DNA from 3 places in the Paenibacillus sp. FSL L8-0435 genome. Region 3 is predicted to be linked to each of the others. Evidence: riboswitches for the same ligand, from Rfam matches in the RefSeq annotation. Region 3 holds a riboswitch; each other region holds the start of a gene.

Evidence for each region. Region 3 has a riboswitch for cyclic di-AMP ahead of NST33_RS00545 (C40 family peptidase). Riboswitches for the same ligand answer to the same signal wherever they lie in the genome.
Region 1: linked by a shared signal. The riboswitch ahead of NST33_RS17210 (3D domain-containing protein) and the one ahead of NST33_RS00545 (C40 family peptidase) in region 3 are both predicted to bind cyclic di-AMP.
Region 2: linked by a shared signal. The riboswitch ahead of NST33_RS10185 (C40 family peptidase) and the one ahead of NST33_RS00545 (C40 family peptidase) in region 3 are both predicted to bind cyclic di-AMP.

The regions. Positions count from the first base shown of each region.
Region 1 is NZ_CP150185.1:3,971,548-3,977,239, forward strand. It holds gene NST33_RS17200 (hypothetical protein) at 1-325, opposite strand, end outside; gene NST33_RS17205 (polysaccharide deacetylase family protein) at 479-1,270, shown strand; gene NST33_RS17210 (3D domain-containing protein) at 1,375-2,046, opposite strand; cyclic di-AMP (ydaO/yuaA leader) riboswitch at 2,049-2,246, opposite strand; gene NST33_RS17215 (amino acid ABC transporter ATP-binding protein) at 2,467-3,189, opposite strand; gene NST33_RS17220 (ABC transporter substrate-binding protein/permease) at 3,176-4,639, opposite strand; gene NST33_RS17225 (M20 family metallopeptidase) at 4,822-5,692, shown strand, end outside.
Region 2 is NZ_CP150185.1:2,214,032-2,219,723, forward strand. It holds gene NST33_RS10160 (hypothetical protein) at 1-933, opposite strand, end outside; gene NST33_RS10165 (xanthine phosphoribosyltransferase) at 1,138-1,719, shown strand; gene NST33_RS10170 (hypothetical protein) at 1,817-2,146, shown strand; gene NST33_RS10175 (hypothetical protein) at 2,266-2,484, shown strand; gene NST33_RS10180 (carboxymuconolactone decarboxylase family protein) at 2,626-2,955, shown strand; gene NST33_RS10185 (C40 family peptidase) at 3,029-3,493, opposite strand; cyclic di-AMP (ydaO/yuaA leader) riboswitch at 3,499-3,630, opposite strand; gene pelA (pectate lyase) at 4,049-5,011, shown strand; tRNA gene NST33_RS10195 (tRNA-Leu) at 5,190-5,274, shown strand; gene NST33_RS10200 (carbohydrate-binding protein) at 5,420-5,692, opposite strand, start outside.
Region 3 is NZ_CP150185.1:106,612-112,303, forward strand. It holds gene motB (flagellar motor protein MotB) at 1-185, opposite strand, end outside; gene motA (flagellar motor stator protein MotA) at 172-972, opposite strand; gene NST33_RS00515 (hypothetical protein) at 1,206-1,499, shown strand; gene NST33_RS00520 (hypothetical protein) at 1,564-1,719, shown strand; gene NST33_RS00525 (4a-hydroxytetrahydrobiopterin dehydratase) at 1,750-2,046, shown strand; gene rbsK (ribokinase) at 2,091-3,074, shown strand; gene NST33_RS00535 (cytochrome c) at 3,152-3,508, opposite strand; gene NST33_RS00540 (GNAT family protein) at 3,659-4,153, opposite strand; gene NST33_RS00545 (C40 family peptidase) at 4,509-4,943, opposite strand; cyclic di-AMP (ydaO/yuaA leader) riboswitch at 4,983-5,120, opposite strand; gene NST33_RS00550 (hypothetical protein) at 5,366-5,692, opposite strand, start outside.

The sequences.
Region 1 (5,692 bases), 3.2 Mb from region 3:
CTTTGATCAGATGATCTTCCATCAACCTCTCTGCAGTCTGCACGATTTCGTCGATCTGCATCCGCGTGATGGAATCAAAATGAATACCCATGATCACCGTAACGGTTACTTTCAGCTGCTGGGCAGCCTTCCGGGCAAGCCGCTCACACAGTTCTTGTTCCTTATGACCGGGAATATGTACCGTCGTCCCGCTTACGCGCTCATGATCTACATAGAATGTGGCTGCGGCGCCAATATGCGCCTTTCCTCCCGTAACGAGAAAAACCTTATCTTCTCCTGCTTCAATCACCTGTAAACGTATGGATTTCAAATCATATGTACTCATACCCATCCACCTATCCTTTTCTATATGTTATATATGGAGGAATTATGGCTTTCATGAGCTACATCGGCAATGAAAATTCTCACACTACGCATAACTTATGGATAGCCCGGGCATACCAAAGAGAACGTCATTTTGGAAAAGGAGGCCGTTATTATGCGCGTACGCCTCATTATGCTGATGGTTATCGTTATTTTTCTCGGAGGATATCATGCTCCAGTTTCATCGCGGGATGTTTCAAGCCCGCCAAGTGAATCCGTATCAGGTTCGGATTCTGCGGAAGAAGAACAACTGACATTGGGACAGTTACGTCAAAAATATGCCGATACGTTCAAAACCAATGGTCCTTCAACAAAGAAGGTTGCACTGACTTTTGATGATGTACCTGATCCACGATTTAGTCCACAAGTGCTGGATGTATTGAAGAAATACAATGTCAGAGCTACATTCTTCATCGTGGGTAGTCGTGCAGAGAAACATCCGGATCTGGTGAAACGCATCATTAAGGAAGGGCATATGGTTGGTAATCACAGCTACAATCATCCTGAATTCAGTAAGCTGTCGATGAATGCCTTTCGCAAACAAATTTTACATACCGGGGATATTATTCGACGTTTGGCGGGATATACGCCGAAGATGATTCGGCCGCCTTATGGAGACATTAATGAAGAACAGCTGAGATGGGCTGCCAAACAACACTATAGCATTGTGAACTGGAACGTAGACTCTCTGGACTGGAAAGGCCTTTCAAAGGAACAGGTGAAAGATAACATCCTGTCTGCCGTAAAACCAGGCTCCATCGTTCTGCAACATGCTGGAGGCGGTGTAGGATCAAACCTGAACGGCACGATTGAGGCTTTGCCTGAAATCATTGAGGAATTGCAAAAGCGCGGATATGAACTTGTCACCTTGGACGAAATGCTGGGATTGTCAAAGGCCAAAGATTAAGATGACGATGAAGAAATAAATGAGAATATTAAAAGGGTGCTGTTCAATCGCAAGTTTGCGACTGGCAGACACCCTGTTTGAATTCGTTAGATGTAATTAATTTTCTACTTCAGAATGTACAGCTCGATATCCTGAAATCCAAATGTGCTTACGGACTGTTTGCTACCCGGGATAAAGATATCAATCCGGTGACCCTTGATTGCACCGCCTACATCACGCGCTGTGGCTACAAAAGCCTGTTTTGGCAATCCTGGATGGCTGTGACCCGTTACCAGTACTTTGGTTCCGAGTGGAATTACACTTGGATCAACTGCAATCGTACCCAGTTCAAGGTCATTTCCGAAATAATCGACTGCACCCCAGCCTCCATTTTCAGACGGATCTGCAGAGTATGCCGTTGCTTTCACGTTCACAGCTTTGCTGTAATCGAATGTTTTACCCCAGGCTTGAACCACTTTGTTATCTGCGTTAACGTCCAAGCTTGCTGTAGTAACCGTTTTGGCTTGGGTCTTGCTCCCCGTCGCCGCGGCAGCTAGATTGTTTGCCTTACCAGGAATTGTAATTTTCAAACCACCATAAATATTGTAAGGTGAAATGTCGTTGTTTGCTTTAACCAACGTGTTCATTGCTACTCCATATTGTTTTGATAAGGTGTAGAAGGTATCCCCTTCTTTGGCCACATGAACTGAATCGGCGTGAGCCGGAACGGCTTGAATGAGCATTGCTGTTGTCATTAATGCTACTGCTGTTTTGGCTATACGTTTCTTGTTAATCATGGTCTTCCTCCCTCATTGTGCCTGCGAAGTTAGTTGTCGGATTCGGATGAGGAGCCCACCCTATAGGTTCTTCATTACATTTGAAACGTTATGTACCCCTAATTCACCCCAAGCAGTGTGCTGTAGATCTTCCCCCTGCACAAATCTGCATCGTTACATCCCCCGCACTCCCTGTCCGGAAGTTTCGGCAGAGTTCAATATATCACAATTTTGTAACCTGAACTTGTAGTAATTCTTACCAAATGGTTTTTTAGCATGTAAGCATATGTAAGAGTACTGGATACTTTAGAAATATTGGACGACCCGATTACTTTACATTTGGTAACAGAATAGTTACTTTTCCGAATCCATACGTGATTATTAACCATAAAAAAATAGCGTCACCGACTCGAAGTCAGTAACGCTATTGATCACTTTCATTTAGAGTACTTTGGCAAGAAAATCACGTGTACGTGAATTTTTTGGTGCTCCAAACACCTCATCAGGTGTTCCCTCTTCTACAATAACCCCGCCATCCATGAACAGGATCCGGTCTCCTACTTCACGTGCAAAACCCATCTCATGCGTTACAATGACCATAGTCATCCCACCTTCTGCAAGACGTTTCATGACATCCAACACTTCACCGACCATCTCGGGGTCCAGTGCCGAAGTAGGCTCGTCAAACAGCATGACATGCGGCTGCATAGCCAATGCTCTTGCAATAGCGATCCGCTGCTTCTGTCCACCGGACAGCTGATTCGGGAATGTATCTTTTTTATCGTACAAGCCCACAGTGTTAAGCAGATCAGCAGCAATTTTCTCCGCTTCCTGCGTGGATTGTTTCTTCACTTTAATCGGAGCAATCGTGATGTTTTGCTGTACCGTTTTGTGTGGGAACAGGTTGAAATGCTGGAACACCATGCCCATTTTTTCCCGAGTTGCATTAATGTTGTGCTTGGGGTCCGTAATTGAAACACCTTCAAAATCGATTTCACCTGATGTAGGTTGTTCCAAGAGGTTCAGACAACGCAAGAATGTACTTTTACCTGAACCGGAAGGACCGATAACCACGACAACCTCGCCTTTGCCAATCGTCACATTAATGCCCTTAAGCACATCGTTATTTCCATAAGATTTGTGTAATTGTCTAACGTCTATCACTTGCACTCAACTTCCTTTCCAGTCGTCCCAGCAGCTTGGACAAAATAAACGTCATTACAAAGTAGATGGCTGCTGCAATCAAAAATGGACTCAAGCCTTGGTACGTAATGTTCTTGACTACACTTGCCTGATACATAATGTCCACCATACCGATAACAGAGATAATGGAGGATTCCTTGATAATCGTTATGAATTCATTACCAATTGCCGGCAATACGGCCTTGAAAGCCTGTGGCAATATGATGTAGCGCATGGCTGCACCTCTGCCCATTCCGAGGGAGCGAGCTGCTTCCAACTGGCCACGATCCACCCCTTGGATACCTGCACGGAAAATCTCCGCTAGATACGCACCACTATTAATGGAAAGCGTGATGATACCTGCCTGAAGGGCAGTGAAGTTAATGCCAAAGCTCAGGGAAAAACCATAGTAAATAATCATTAATTGTACCAGCATCGGTGTGCCACGGATCACTTCAACGTAAGCAGTACCGATCCAGCGCAAGATTGCAGCGTCATGCAAACGGAACAAACAGATGATCAATCCAATAATTACCCCGAAGATAACCCCAAGTGCAGACAACAGAAGTGTGTATCCTACACCTGTAGCATAGAAACTTTTGTACTCCCAGAATACTTGGAAAATATTTTGTGATTTGTTCGCTTTATCCGCCATCAAGAGGCTGGCGTCCGTCACCATCTGATTGATTTTATCTTCACTTTTCAGTCGCTCCAGTGTTCCATTTACTGCAGCTAGCAGCTCGGTATTACCTTTACGAATCCCGATTGCCGCTTCTGCTTGCTCTTCGTCCGGAACAGCAGCAGCAAGTCCAATGATATCGTCCAGATAACCTGCAGCAACGGTATCTTCAACGATTGCCGCGTCAATGCGTTTTGTTTGCAGTTGAAGCACGATATCGGAGATTTTATCCAGCGCAGTAAGCTTCGCTCCTGGAATACTCTGTCCGATCGTTTCCTGAATGGAGCCTTTCTGAACGCCAATCTTCGCATTTTCAAGTTCTGCCATGGTTGGATATTGGTCTTTATCCACATTGCGAACCATAATCACTTGTTTTGATTTATAATAGGTGTCGGAAAAATCGATACTTTTCTTCCGTTCATCCGTCGGCGTCATACCTGAAATCACCAGATCAACACGCCCGCTCTGCAATGAAGGCAGAAGACCGTCGAAGCCCATATCCTCAATCACAAGCTCAGCGCCAAGATCTTTGGCAATCTCTTTGGCGATCTCAATATCGAAGCCGACGATTTCATCTTTACCATTAATCACTTTATGGAATTCGTATGGTGCAAAATCGGCACTTGTACCGAGCACCAGCTTTTTACTGCCTGAATTATCTGTAGTTCCACTTGCAAGTGCCACAGGAACGGCAGTTGTCAGCAGAACAACAAAGGTCAACAGCATCATGGTGTAACGACTTATTAATTTCAACCTTTTTCTCTCCCCTTACAATACTTTGTATGCTTCTCATGTTGATGACTGAGTCATTATAAAGTACAATGCATGATTATGCAATGCATTTTGACAATACAAATCTTGACTTGTTTCTGAAAAAATAAAGCAAACATGATATAATCAATAAATTATTTTCATTTTGCATAAGGAGTTTACTAATGACATCTAACAAATCACAGATCCTGACGGTTATTGATCAATATGCTTCCCGTTTTAAAGCCATTTCATCATATATCGGTGCCAACCCCGAACTGGGGAATGAAGAGTATCTTGCTTCTGCTCGTCTAAAAGAAGAACTGATCTATCACGGGTTCACTGTAGAGGCTCCAATCCTTGGACTGGAGACAGCCTTTATCGGAACCTATTCAGCCGCCAAACCCGGCCCTACCATTGCATTATTGTGTGAATATGACGCATTGCCGGAGATCGGTCATGCTTGTGGTCACCATCTGATCTGCATGATGAGTCTTGGGGCTGCTGTGGGGCTGAAATCCATTCTGGAAGAAGTCGGCGGAACAATTAAAGTGTTTGGTACACCCGCTGAGGAGACACGTGGTGCCAAAGTTCCGATGGCGGAAGCAGGTCTGTTCGATGACTGTGATGTCGCTCTCATGGCGCATCCGTATTATGCCTACGAAAAGTCAGGCAGTTCGCTGGCTATTGATGCTGTGCAATTTGAATTCCATGGCCGATCTTCACATGCTGCTGCAAGTCCGCACGAAGGTATTAATGCTCTTGATGCCGTCATTCAAACGTTCAACGGAATCAACGCATTCCGGCAACAAGTGAAAAGCACCGTTCGGATTCATGGTGTGATCAACAATGGAGGTCAGGCAGCAAATATCATTCCTGACTATGCTTCTGCGCAATTTTATGTACGGGCAGCAACTCGCAAAGAACTGAATATCCTCACAGAACGTGTAATTCAGATCGCTGAAGGTTCTGCTCTCCAGACAGGATGCAAGCTGGTGACATCCAACTATGAAACCTCCTATGACGAGATGGTTACCAATGAAGCATTCTCAGCTG
Region 2 (5,692 bases), 2.1 Mb from region 3:
ACTGAGTGAGTAACACAACATCATAATGGTTAATGTAATGAAACGGGGATGGACACGTATATGTTGGCTGAGTTGCAAGGTCATTCCATAGATATCGGCTACAAAGGTACTGAATATTTCCATGAAAATAAGGGATACATATACAGATTGCACTGCCCATCCAAGTTGAAAGGCAATGCTACCCATCGGGATTTCGAATTGAATGATGCCGGGCATTTGGGCTGACATGGCAAAATGAGCTGCCATCAGCATGAAACCTACGCCAATTCCACCCAATACTCCACCCCACTTCAGCACATTCCGACTACGAATCTGGTTACCTACAGGCACAAGAACAGCTTGAGCCAACACCAGATTGAATGAAGTATACAACAGTGGAGACAGCCACACTTGAATAGGGTTTGAATCTGTCGTCAGTGTGATGAATCGGGAAGCACCTGGATGATGGATGGTACTGGTGATCATGAGCAGAGATAACAGGAGCATCATGGGCACGACAATGCTATTCATTTGTAGGATGGCCTGAATGCCTCGACCGAGAAGCAGATATGACCCTACAAGTGTGACGATCAGACCTGTCTGATAATGCAAACCCAGATGTTCAACAAAAACGGAACCTGCTCCGGCAAGCATGACACTGTTCACGCCAATGAGAATGAGAAGGGTCACCCAGGTGATCCATTTGCCCGCCTTGTGGCCGAATAAATGTTTGTTCAGATCCTCATAAGAGCGGGAACCGGTATCGTGAGCGATCAGCATCATTTTGGTACCTAACCAGACAAAGAGTATGGTGGATAAGCCTATGGTGACGGTGGCCCATTTGCCATACTGGGTAAAAAACTGCAAAATTTCCTGCCCTGTAGCGAAGCCAGCTCCAACAACCGTTCCGATGTATGTAAATGCGATCTGCAGCACCCGAAATGCCTGTTTCATGTGTTTCCCCTCTCAGGCCCCTGTATAGTTTGGACATGCGGGTACCATGGTACAAGGTATGCTTGACCCACGAAAGTCATGACAATCGATAATGAGCTTTGGCTTGAATTGTGTCTCAAGGACAGCGCCCAGGCAATTTCGCTTGAACTTATAGATAGATATATGATACTTTTACCTCATAGGATAGGCTTGGGAGGTCAAATCATGGAATTATTGAAACAACGAATTTTACAAGAAGGTGTGGTTATCTCGGATCAGGTATTAAAGCTGGATGGTCTGTTGAACCACCAGATTGATCCTGCATTAACGATGGAGATGGGACGTGAGTTCGCTGCCCGTTTTCGTGAAAGTGGAGTAACTCGGGTAATCACGGTAGAATCCTCAGGGATTCCGGTTGCGTTTGCCGCAGCCTATGAACTTGGGGTGCCCCTTGTATTCGCCCGTCGCAAAAAAACACTTCTGGCTGATCCTGATGCATACTGTGAACGTGTACCGTCCTTTACCAAAGGAATTGTAACTGATATTATGGTATCCCGCGAGTTCATTCATGAGAATGACCGCATTTTGTTCATTGATGATATTATTGCCAATGGAGATGCCGCTCGTGGCGTCATCAAAATTATCGAGCGTTCCGGTGCGGAACTTGTCGGATTCGGCGTTGTGGTCGAGAAAAGTTTCCAAGCAGGGGCACGCACGATTCGTGAACAGGGTATTCCGGTGGAAGCCTTGGTACGCATTCGTTCCCTGAACGATGGTACGGTACAATTTGACGATAACGAAATGTGACATTTTAAAGGAATAGGGCCTATTTTTTGAACTATGCCTTTGCATGACCGCGGATTTCATTTATAATGGGGTTATGTTAGGGAGAGGAGGCAACACCATGGGGAACCAACTGGCAACAGAACAATTTTTTAATGATAAGCTGGCGGAATCGAAAGTTCATTTTGAACGTGCCCTGGATTGTAAACATACGGAATTCGATGACCTTTATCCCTATATGATTGAACATCCTCAATTTTTCTGGTACAAACGCTATGTTGCCTGGTCAGAATTACTGACGATTGTAGGCTTGTGCGAAGAGTTGTCCTTCTCTTGGAAAGAACAATTTACACCGCATCAAGTGGAGTACCTTGAAGAACGTGTGATGTCCGCCAAAGTGCTTGATTTTTGGTTTGAGAAGAACGACAGCAAAGAGCACGCGCAGCGGTAACTTTCAGTCGGGACATAATTTCGAATGACATGACAGTCCAATACAGTCACGTGAGACCTAAATGACTTTTCATTTAGGTCTCTTTTTGTAAATAAATTTGAAATATAGGAGCCATGAAGATGATTAGTGATACAGAATTGGACGCTCTGCGTCTGTCAGGTGAGAAAGTTAGAGTAGTACGGGACGAGCTGGAATCGAACGACGTGAAGGGGATTGTGGTTGCCTGGGATGGCGAGCAGGTACTTATCCGTCGTCAGAATCGACGTGTCGTTAAGCTGGACCGAGGTTACAGCTATCAGCTGTTCAGCGAGCCGCGCCAGAGTCCACTTAGTGAGTAACAGCTTATAATTATGGCAGAGCCATGAGCGTTAAATGTTTGGAATTACCATGATTTCTTGGCATAATTGACTCATTCGGGAGAGAAGATAGGTACAGTGAGGAAGATCTGTAACTATAGCCGAGAGGGTGTGCTACAAGCGATGACATTGATGAATGATAAAGTTCATGCCTACAAGGATCAGATTGGAGCATTAAGCGATGTACTGCCAGGTGTGGTGAAGTCATATCATGAGTTTACCGGAGAATGTTTCCAACCTGGCGTGATTGATGCGAAGACAAAACAGCTAATTGCGCTTGGGATTGGATTGTTTGCCAACAATGAGGTATGTACCTTCTACCATGTAGAAGAAGCCCGTGCTAAGGGTGCAACAGATCAGGAGATTATGGAGACCGTTGCGGTGGCCGGAGCTGTTGGAGGAGGACATGCACTGTCTCAGGGTGCGATGCGAGTGCAGAAGGCGCTGCATTAGTAAGTAATGCAACATACATTTTTAAGTACAAAAAAGGCATCCGGTTAATAACCGATGCCTTTTTGTATGTGAATTACATTTTACCCAACATTTTATCATACATAAACTGTCCAGTTACCCGACGTGCTGTTACATAGCGGTCATTAAAGTATGGATTCGATAACTTTGTGATGCTTACACCTTTACTGCTGGAGGCATGAGCGAATTGTCCGCCGCCGATATATACACCTGTATGTGAAATGCCTTTGCCTGTTGTATTAAAGAACACCAGATCACCTGTCCGAACATTGCTCTTGGATACAGGCGTACCTGCTTTGGCTTGCTGCTGAGAAGTACGTGGCAATTCAATGCTGTATTTGTTGAAAAGATATCTCATAAAACCAGAACAGTCGAAGCCGGCTACAGTTGTGCCACCCCATTTGTAAGGTATACCTGTCATGTTGTTCACTACGGAGTTGATACTGCTTGCCTCTGTGCTTGTTGCCCCGGATGTAAATAATACAGCTGCTCCAAAAATGGAGATAATCAGTTTTTTCAAAATCAATGTTCTCCCTTCGATGCCTACGGAGTTAGCTAAGGGTTCGGTAGAAGGTTCCCTATATTTCCTATGTATAAGAATAATTCACCCAAATTGGTTCCCCCGTTTTCAAACATGAAACTCGGCAATGAATAATTAAGTTTTTGTAACTATTTGAAACTATATTGCATAAATGCGTAATTGTCAAACCTATTTAAAACCCTTCGTAATACCTCAATGTTAGCGGAATTAAGGTTTTTATATGAAAGAAGGGATCAAGTTTGGGTATCATTCATGACAAAAACGTCATTATTGATTCGTTTAAGACGAATTTGGATAAATAAATAGGTTTGTCATGAGTTAAAAGAACTATCCCGTTATGTAGAATTAGAGAGATTATATTCATTAAGTTGCATATATTGACAAAAATCGATTTTTTGCATATTATCTGATTATCCAATCCACATATTGGATTAAAATTGATTTTATTATGTGATAAATACAAATAAAGGAGGTTTGGGGACGCGTATCATAGGTAAGTAAAAGTGGAAGATTTATAAAAACGAACATAGGAGAGTGTTACATTTGAAAGCGAAGAAAATAATTACTTTTGTCCTGGCATGCACGATGGTGTTCTCGGCAGTTGGAATGGCAGTTCTCCCTGTAGGGACGGTATCTGCTGCGGATGCATCGGGTACTACAGCGAGTATTTCTGATATTTTGAAGAACCAGCTGCCGGATGGAGGTTGGAGAAAAGATTATAAACAGACAAGTGGAGAGTGGGCGAAGTCCACGATCGACAACAAGGCTACATACTCAGAAATTAGAAGATTGGCGAAGGAATTTAAAAAGACGAATGATCCGCGTTACTCCACAGCTGCAATCAAAGGAATTAACTTTTTGATCAACATGCAGTATTCAAACGGCGGATGGCCACAAGTTTACCAAAGCTCCGGATATCACAAGCACATCACTTACAATGATGATGCCATGATTAATGTAATGATCATGTTGGATGAAGTAGCGACACGTAAAGGTGATTTCTCGTTTATCGACAGCACACTTGCTAACCGCAGTAAAAACTCAGTTGCCAAAGGTGTAGATGCAATTCTGAATACACAGGTTGTTTCAGGCGGTAAGCTGACAGCATGGGGACAACAACATGATTCCAGTTCTCTTAAACCGGCAAGCGCAAGAATCTATGAAGTACCATCACTGACGGCTGGAGAGAGTGTAACGATTGTTAAATTCCTGAAAACCAGACCTGCTACCGCTAAAATTACGGCATCCATTAAGGGAGCTGAAGCATGGTTTAACAAAGTGAAGATTACGGGTTACAAGTATGAAAGAGCAAACGGAGACAGCAAAATTATCGCTGATTCCAAAGCTGCACCGATCTGGGCTCGTTTCTACGAAGTGGGAACGGATAAACCGATCTTTATTGGTCGTGACGGGGTCGTTAAATACAAACTAAGTGATATTGATAAAGAAAGAAGAGGCGGTTATGCTTGGTACGGTAACTGGCCTTCCAAGCTGTAATTTGTATTATGTTTCCGTTATAATGAACCAAACTATTAGCAGTTAAAGGTAAAGCCCGAATCGAAATGGACGTCTGTTTCGATTCGGGCTTTATTGTAATTATTTTCATTGTTGACATGATAGATTCCACATGATATATTACTTCTTGTCGCCGATATTGATCACGGAGATACAATATGCGGTCGTGGCGGAATTGGCAGACGCGCACGGTTCAGGTCCGTGTGGGCTAACCCCCCGTGGAGGTTCGAGTCCTCTCGACCGCATCTAATAAAAATACTCCTTAAGTTAACGCTTAAGGAGTATTTTTTTGCATTTTTTGATATAACACTAACTTTAGACTCGAGTATCCAAGAGGTTAGTGCTTAGCTGCACGTTCAGCAAATGTCTTCCATCAGCCATACGGAACGTTTATTGTGCTGCGGTAACATTAACGCTATCAATATTCGGTCCTTCCGATCCAGTGGTAACCACTTTCAATGTATTGGTCCCCGTGTTCATGGGGACCTGTATTGTTTTTTCAACCCAAGTGGACCAGCTTCCCGTAGCTGGAAAGGGCTCGTTGCTGATGACTTTGGTTCCGTTCACAAAAATGTCGAGGTTCCGAGTGCCGCTTTCCAGCGCATAACGAAACTTTACGTTTTTGGTACTTGTTGTAGTGTTATTAATGCCGTTCCATTGAAT
Region 3 (5,692 bases):
GAACCTCCATTTAATGCACTGTTTAGTGCGGAAGCCATCTGCTCAAACTTGGCTGCATCGATTGAACTCATGCCGAACAATACAATAAACAGAGCGAGCAACAAGGTCATCAAGTCGGAATAGGGAAGCAACCAGCTCTCGTCTATATGCTCTTCATGTGGTTCGTGCTTCTTAGCCTTTTTCACCTGATGATCCCTCCTTCTCTTCCAGTTGTTTACGTTCGGAAGGTGTCAGGAATACGGATAACTTTTGGTTGATGGCGATGGTGGAGACACCGGATTGTATGGATAACAGTCCTTCAACCATCATCAGCTTGATCTCCATTTCTTGCTTGGACATCCGTTTCAGCTTGTTAGACATCGGGTGCCATAACACGTAACCACTAAATATACCAAGGAGTGTTGCGATAAATGCTGCCGCAATCGCATGGGAGAGTTTCTCCATGTCACTGAGATCGGCAAGTGCTGCGATGAGACCTACAACGGCCCCGAGAACCCCGAGCGTTGGTGCGTACATCCCCGCCTGAGCGAAGATCAAGGCACTGCCACGGTGGCGCTCCTCTGTAGCATGAATATCTTCCATGAGCACATCACTTACAAATTCCTGATCGTTGCCGTCTATAATCATACGCATACCGCCACGAAGGAACTGATCGTCAATCTCTTCTACTTTTGATTCCAGTGCAAGCAAACCTTCACGACGGGTAGTGGAAGCCCAATCCATAAATGTGCCGATCAGGGATACGCGATCAATAAGTACTTGATTTTTGAAAACAATCCCGAAAAGCTTAGGGATTTTCTTAACTTCAGACATCGGAAATGCGATAAAGATGGTTCCTGCCGTACCAACAAAGATAATAATGTAGGCTGCGGGATTGTTAACCAGGTTGATTAAGGGCGCACCCTTCAAGAACATACCAAATACAAGGGAGACCAGCCCCAAAATTAGTCCAATAATCGTTGAAATGTTCATCATACACCTCATCCATGAGATAAAATTGAATCCTTTCAAGCGGCTGTGTTCGGGCTTCCGGACGAATTTTTGGCCGCAATCCGTTCAATGTTAGGCATTCCTTACGGTTGCTAAAACAGTTAAAACGGTCATATATGTATTTATCGACCAGAAGGCCTTTTTTTTTAAGGGCTATTTTCAGGTATAATAAGATCAAATCCGCTCCTTAGGGGCCGAATAGGAGTGAAAAGCCAATGGGCGTAAAGCATGGACGGGATTATGAAGGAATTTTGACAGATCTGACAACGGCAATCGGGCGCATACCGGATCGGTATGTTTTCTTTGAAATGGACTCGGAAGAGTGGGAGAGACTGGCTGCATCTGACCAACTTGAAGTGGATGAGGCGTTGGCGGAGGATTTGTTCTATGCGCTGGGCGAGGAGTCTGTTATTCCAGTTGGAAGTGGCGTGGTCATCCATGATAAGGAGCAGCACCGCATTCATATTTTGATCGGGGAAGAAGAGTTGACGTTTGTACCTTTAATTTAGTATGTTTATATGCATTTTCAAGGGTATAAATGGAACTGAAATTTCCCTCAAAGCCTTATGGTTATTGGTTCTATGCCATGTAGGTGATTGGATTTTGAAGCTTGTCCGTGGTAAGATGTTAGTCGTGAAATGGGCCAACCGCATGGCGGTGAGCCTGGCCTTTGAGGTTGCTGTTGATCGCACCGAAGGTGTCGGTGGTTATACGGACATACGTCTGTAATGTACCATCCTATGGGGAGGAAGATAACGCATGGTTTTTTCGCAAGAGGAAGTCGAAGCTCATCTAGGGAGGCTGGAAGGCTGGGAACTGGAAGAGGGACGGTGGATTGTACGTAAATTCGTGTTCTCCAACTACATGAAAGGGATTGCATTTGTGGATGAGGTCGCTGCGATCTCGGAAGCATTCAATCATCATCCTTTTATTACGATTGACTATACAACGGTTACGCTGCGTCTGACGTCATGGGATGCGGGTGGTATCACATCTGTAGATATCAAGGAAGCAGGACAATATAACGAAGCTTATGACAAAATGAGGTCGGAATAACGAGGTCAGTTATTATCGCGCGGCCAGAAGTGAGTGAACCATACATGTCAGACTATAATCAGAAACAACCTCTCATTGCTGTCGTAGGCAGTCTCAATATGGATCTCGTGGTGAAGACAGACATGATTCCGGAAGAGGGAGAGACGGTGAGCGGTGAGGAACTGCATTATCTCGCTGGTGGCAAAGGGGCCAACCAAGCTGTTGCTGCTGCGCGTCTGGGTGGACAGACTACGATGATTGGTGCGGTGGGATCGGACGGTTTTGGCGAACGTCTGCTGCACAGTCTGACGGAAAGTGGTGCAGATGCCTCGCAGGTTCGCGTATTGGAAGACACGGTTACAGGGACGGCGTCCATTTGGCTCTCTAGGGGAGACAACCGGATTATTGTTATTCCTGGCGCGAATGGGCAAGTGGTGCCTGAGATGCTGGAAGAGGCGGATACGGTAAAAAGCCTGACTGCAGCCGCAGCGGTGCTGCTGCAGCTGGAGATCCCGCTGCCAGCGGTTACCCGCGCCGCCCAACTGGCGGCTGAAGGCAGCGCACTGGTGGTGCTCAACCCGGCTCCCGCGGTGCCGGGTCTGCCCCAGGAGCTCCTGCGGTGCGTCGACGTTGTCACGCCGAACCGCAGCGAGCTTGCCGTGCTTACCGGCCGGGATCATCTCCGGCCGGAAGACCTGGATGCGGCGGTCGCAGAGCTCGCCGCATCCCTCGGGGCCGCTGTCGTCACGACGCTCGGCCCCGAGGGGGCTGTATACGCGGCGGCGCCTGGTGGCCGCGTTCAAGCAGGGCGTGCCGGCGCGTGCCGTGCGCCCGGCTACGCCGTAAGCGCCGTCGATACGACCGGCGCTGGCGATTGCTTCAACGGCGCGCTGGCGGTAGCCCTCGCGCGCGGTGAGACTTTGGACGCGGCCGTAGGCTTCGCCATGGGTGCGGCCGCGTTATCCGTGACGAAGCTCGGCGCCCAGTCCGGGATGCCGTCCGCAAGTGAAGTTGAGGCCTTTCTGGCTGAGCAGGCGGCTGATGCCTAATAATTGGTATAACAAAGAGGCTCTTATTCTCCCAAAAGGGGATTAAGGGCCTCTTCATTATGTAGTGCGTGCAGAGATTATTTCTTCTCTGACAGCCACATGGCGATATTTGCAATCTCTTCATCCTGCAGTTTGCCCTTGAAGGAAGGCATACCACCTTTACCTTTGACAATCGTAGAATAGATCTTCTCCAGATCATCCTGACTGCCGATGTTTGCCAGAGCAGGTCCTACGCCACCTTGAAGCTGATCCCCGTGACAGGAGATACAATTGGCTTTGACCAGTGCCTCAGCCTGTCCGGCATCCAATGTTACTTCCGGCATGGTTGGTTTGGCTTCTTCAGCCACTTCTTCTTTCCCTGGAAGCGTAAACATTAAAACAATAGCTAAAGCGCATGCTGCAAAAAATACTCCGCTCATGATCCATTTGTGCATCCCTTATGTCCCCTCCAGAATGAAAGATCATCTAACCTGAAACTATCCATATCATTATAACGGAACCTGTACTGACATCATAGCATTTTGTGGGAATTTTTTGAACTAATCACATAACAAGGGGCAAATTTGGTTGTTTTGCAATGGATTCTAACCACGAGGCCCTTCATAAACCATACAGTGAAAGGGCTTCAAGCCGCTTGGGGTCTGTCGTTCGTATGTATCCTGGGTGACAAATCCACTCTTCAGATAGACTTGAATGGCACGAGCATTCCAAGTGAGTACTTCCAGATCAATCTCATTCGTGGGATTTCGGCGAATGGCTTCCTGTACAATGGCAGTGACAAAAACTGTCCCTTGACCCTGACCACACAGCTCTGGATGCATTCCAAGGCCAATCCGGGTTACCCCTTGAAGTGGGAAGTATTGAGCGAACCCACATATACGATCGTTCTGATCCAGGACGATCGCATATTGCTCCTGCCGCAGCTGTGCATCTCCGAATTCCACTTCCAGAGCCTTCATCTGCTCCCAGGGGAGCCAGCTGTAGATATTGTAAGGCGGATCATACTGCCAACTGCAGATAAGCTCCGCATGTTCTTCACGCATGGGTACAACGTGAAACGTCACAGGGGTTTCCTTCATACACCTGCATGCTCCTTTCCTTGAAACAGAACTCTTTGTCCACTCTACAAAAGTGATGTTCATTTAGCAAGTCTTCCTTCCCAAGAAAAAAAATGAAACAAAAGTTCCGGTAATTTCGTTTATATTATAACGGGATGGGTAAAAACATCATAAGGGCACGGACGAACGAACGCAAAATGAACCTGTTGATGTCGCAGGATATGCCCAGAGTATAACTTGCAACATAAATAAGGATTGAAGCACAAAAAAACCGCCGGATACATTCCTGCGGAGAATGTACCGGGCGGTTCTGTTATGCTTCTTGCTTCGTTCCAGTATGGTTAATGGTTACAGCATCATGTTGCTCAGCTTGTCCCTAGTCAAGGGCCAGTGATTCATATGCGTCCGTGCTCATAATCCGTTTCGCGCCAACATAACGATTGGCCCAATAGTTTTCACTCAATGCACTGATCGTAACGCCTTTGGAAGAAGAGGAGTGTGCAAACTTTCCATCCCCTACAAAGATTCCTACATGAGATACGCCTTTACCTGTTGTATTAAAGAACACCAGGTCACCAGCTCTCATTTCCATACGGGATACGGAATCACCCATGTCGAATTGGGAACTGGATTGGCGTGCCAAATCAATACCCAACTTGTCGAATACATACCGTGTAAATCCGGAGCAGTCAAAGCCGTTAAGCGTTGTTCCCCCACTTTTGTATGTAGTTCCCATTGCTGAATCAATTACTGTGTCCATCTTTGAATCTGCGAATGCGCTACCTGCACCAAGTGATAATGCGAATGTGATGCTAAGTACAGCTGCGGTTAATTTCTTCTTGAACAAGAGATATTCCCCTTCCAACGCCTGCGAGGTTAGCTTAAGGATTCGGTTGAAGGTCCCCTATGATCCCTCTGTAGCAAGATCAATTCACCCATAACTGGTTCCCCCGCTTCCCAGGTGCCAGGAATTTGGCTATGCTAGTTATGCACCTGCGAAATCAAGAAATGACGATTTAATTTTAAGTAGTTACAAATATGAATGTAAAGATTACAAAGTTGTTACTAAAAACTCACTGCGATTATTGTAACAGAGGAGTACGGCTTTGGCAACGTTTAGCAACAAATTTAGCAAAAAAAACCTCGACCTTTGACGGGGAAAGGTTGAGGTTTGCCTATTTATAAGGGCATATTAGGCCATGAGTTTAACATGTGATGGTAACAATTTTTAAACTATCTGCTCTCACCTTTGGATATTTTGGACTGCCATAATCGGAAATGGCTGCATATTTTCCACAGACTCAATAGACATCTGGCAAGTGGATACGTCTGTTGTAGTATAAGTCCGGTAAGTCCCGTTAATAACCATGAGGCTGAAGTGAAGGCCCCAAAGACGAGCAGGTGTACTCCGCCCAGCAGGAGTGCAATGCCGATTACAGCGATGAGATGACGCATTGCAATCCAGAGTGCTTTGAGGGTACCGTGAGCCCCGCCTTCTCCTTCTGGTGCCGACACACCGAACTGCATGTAGAGTATGGCATGGTGGATGATCCAACCATA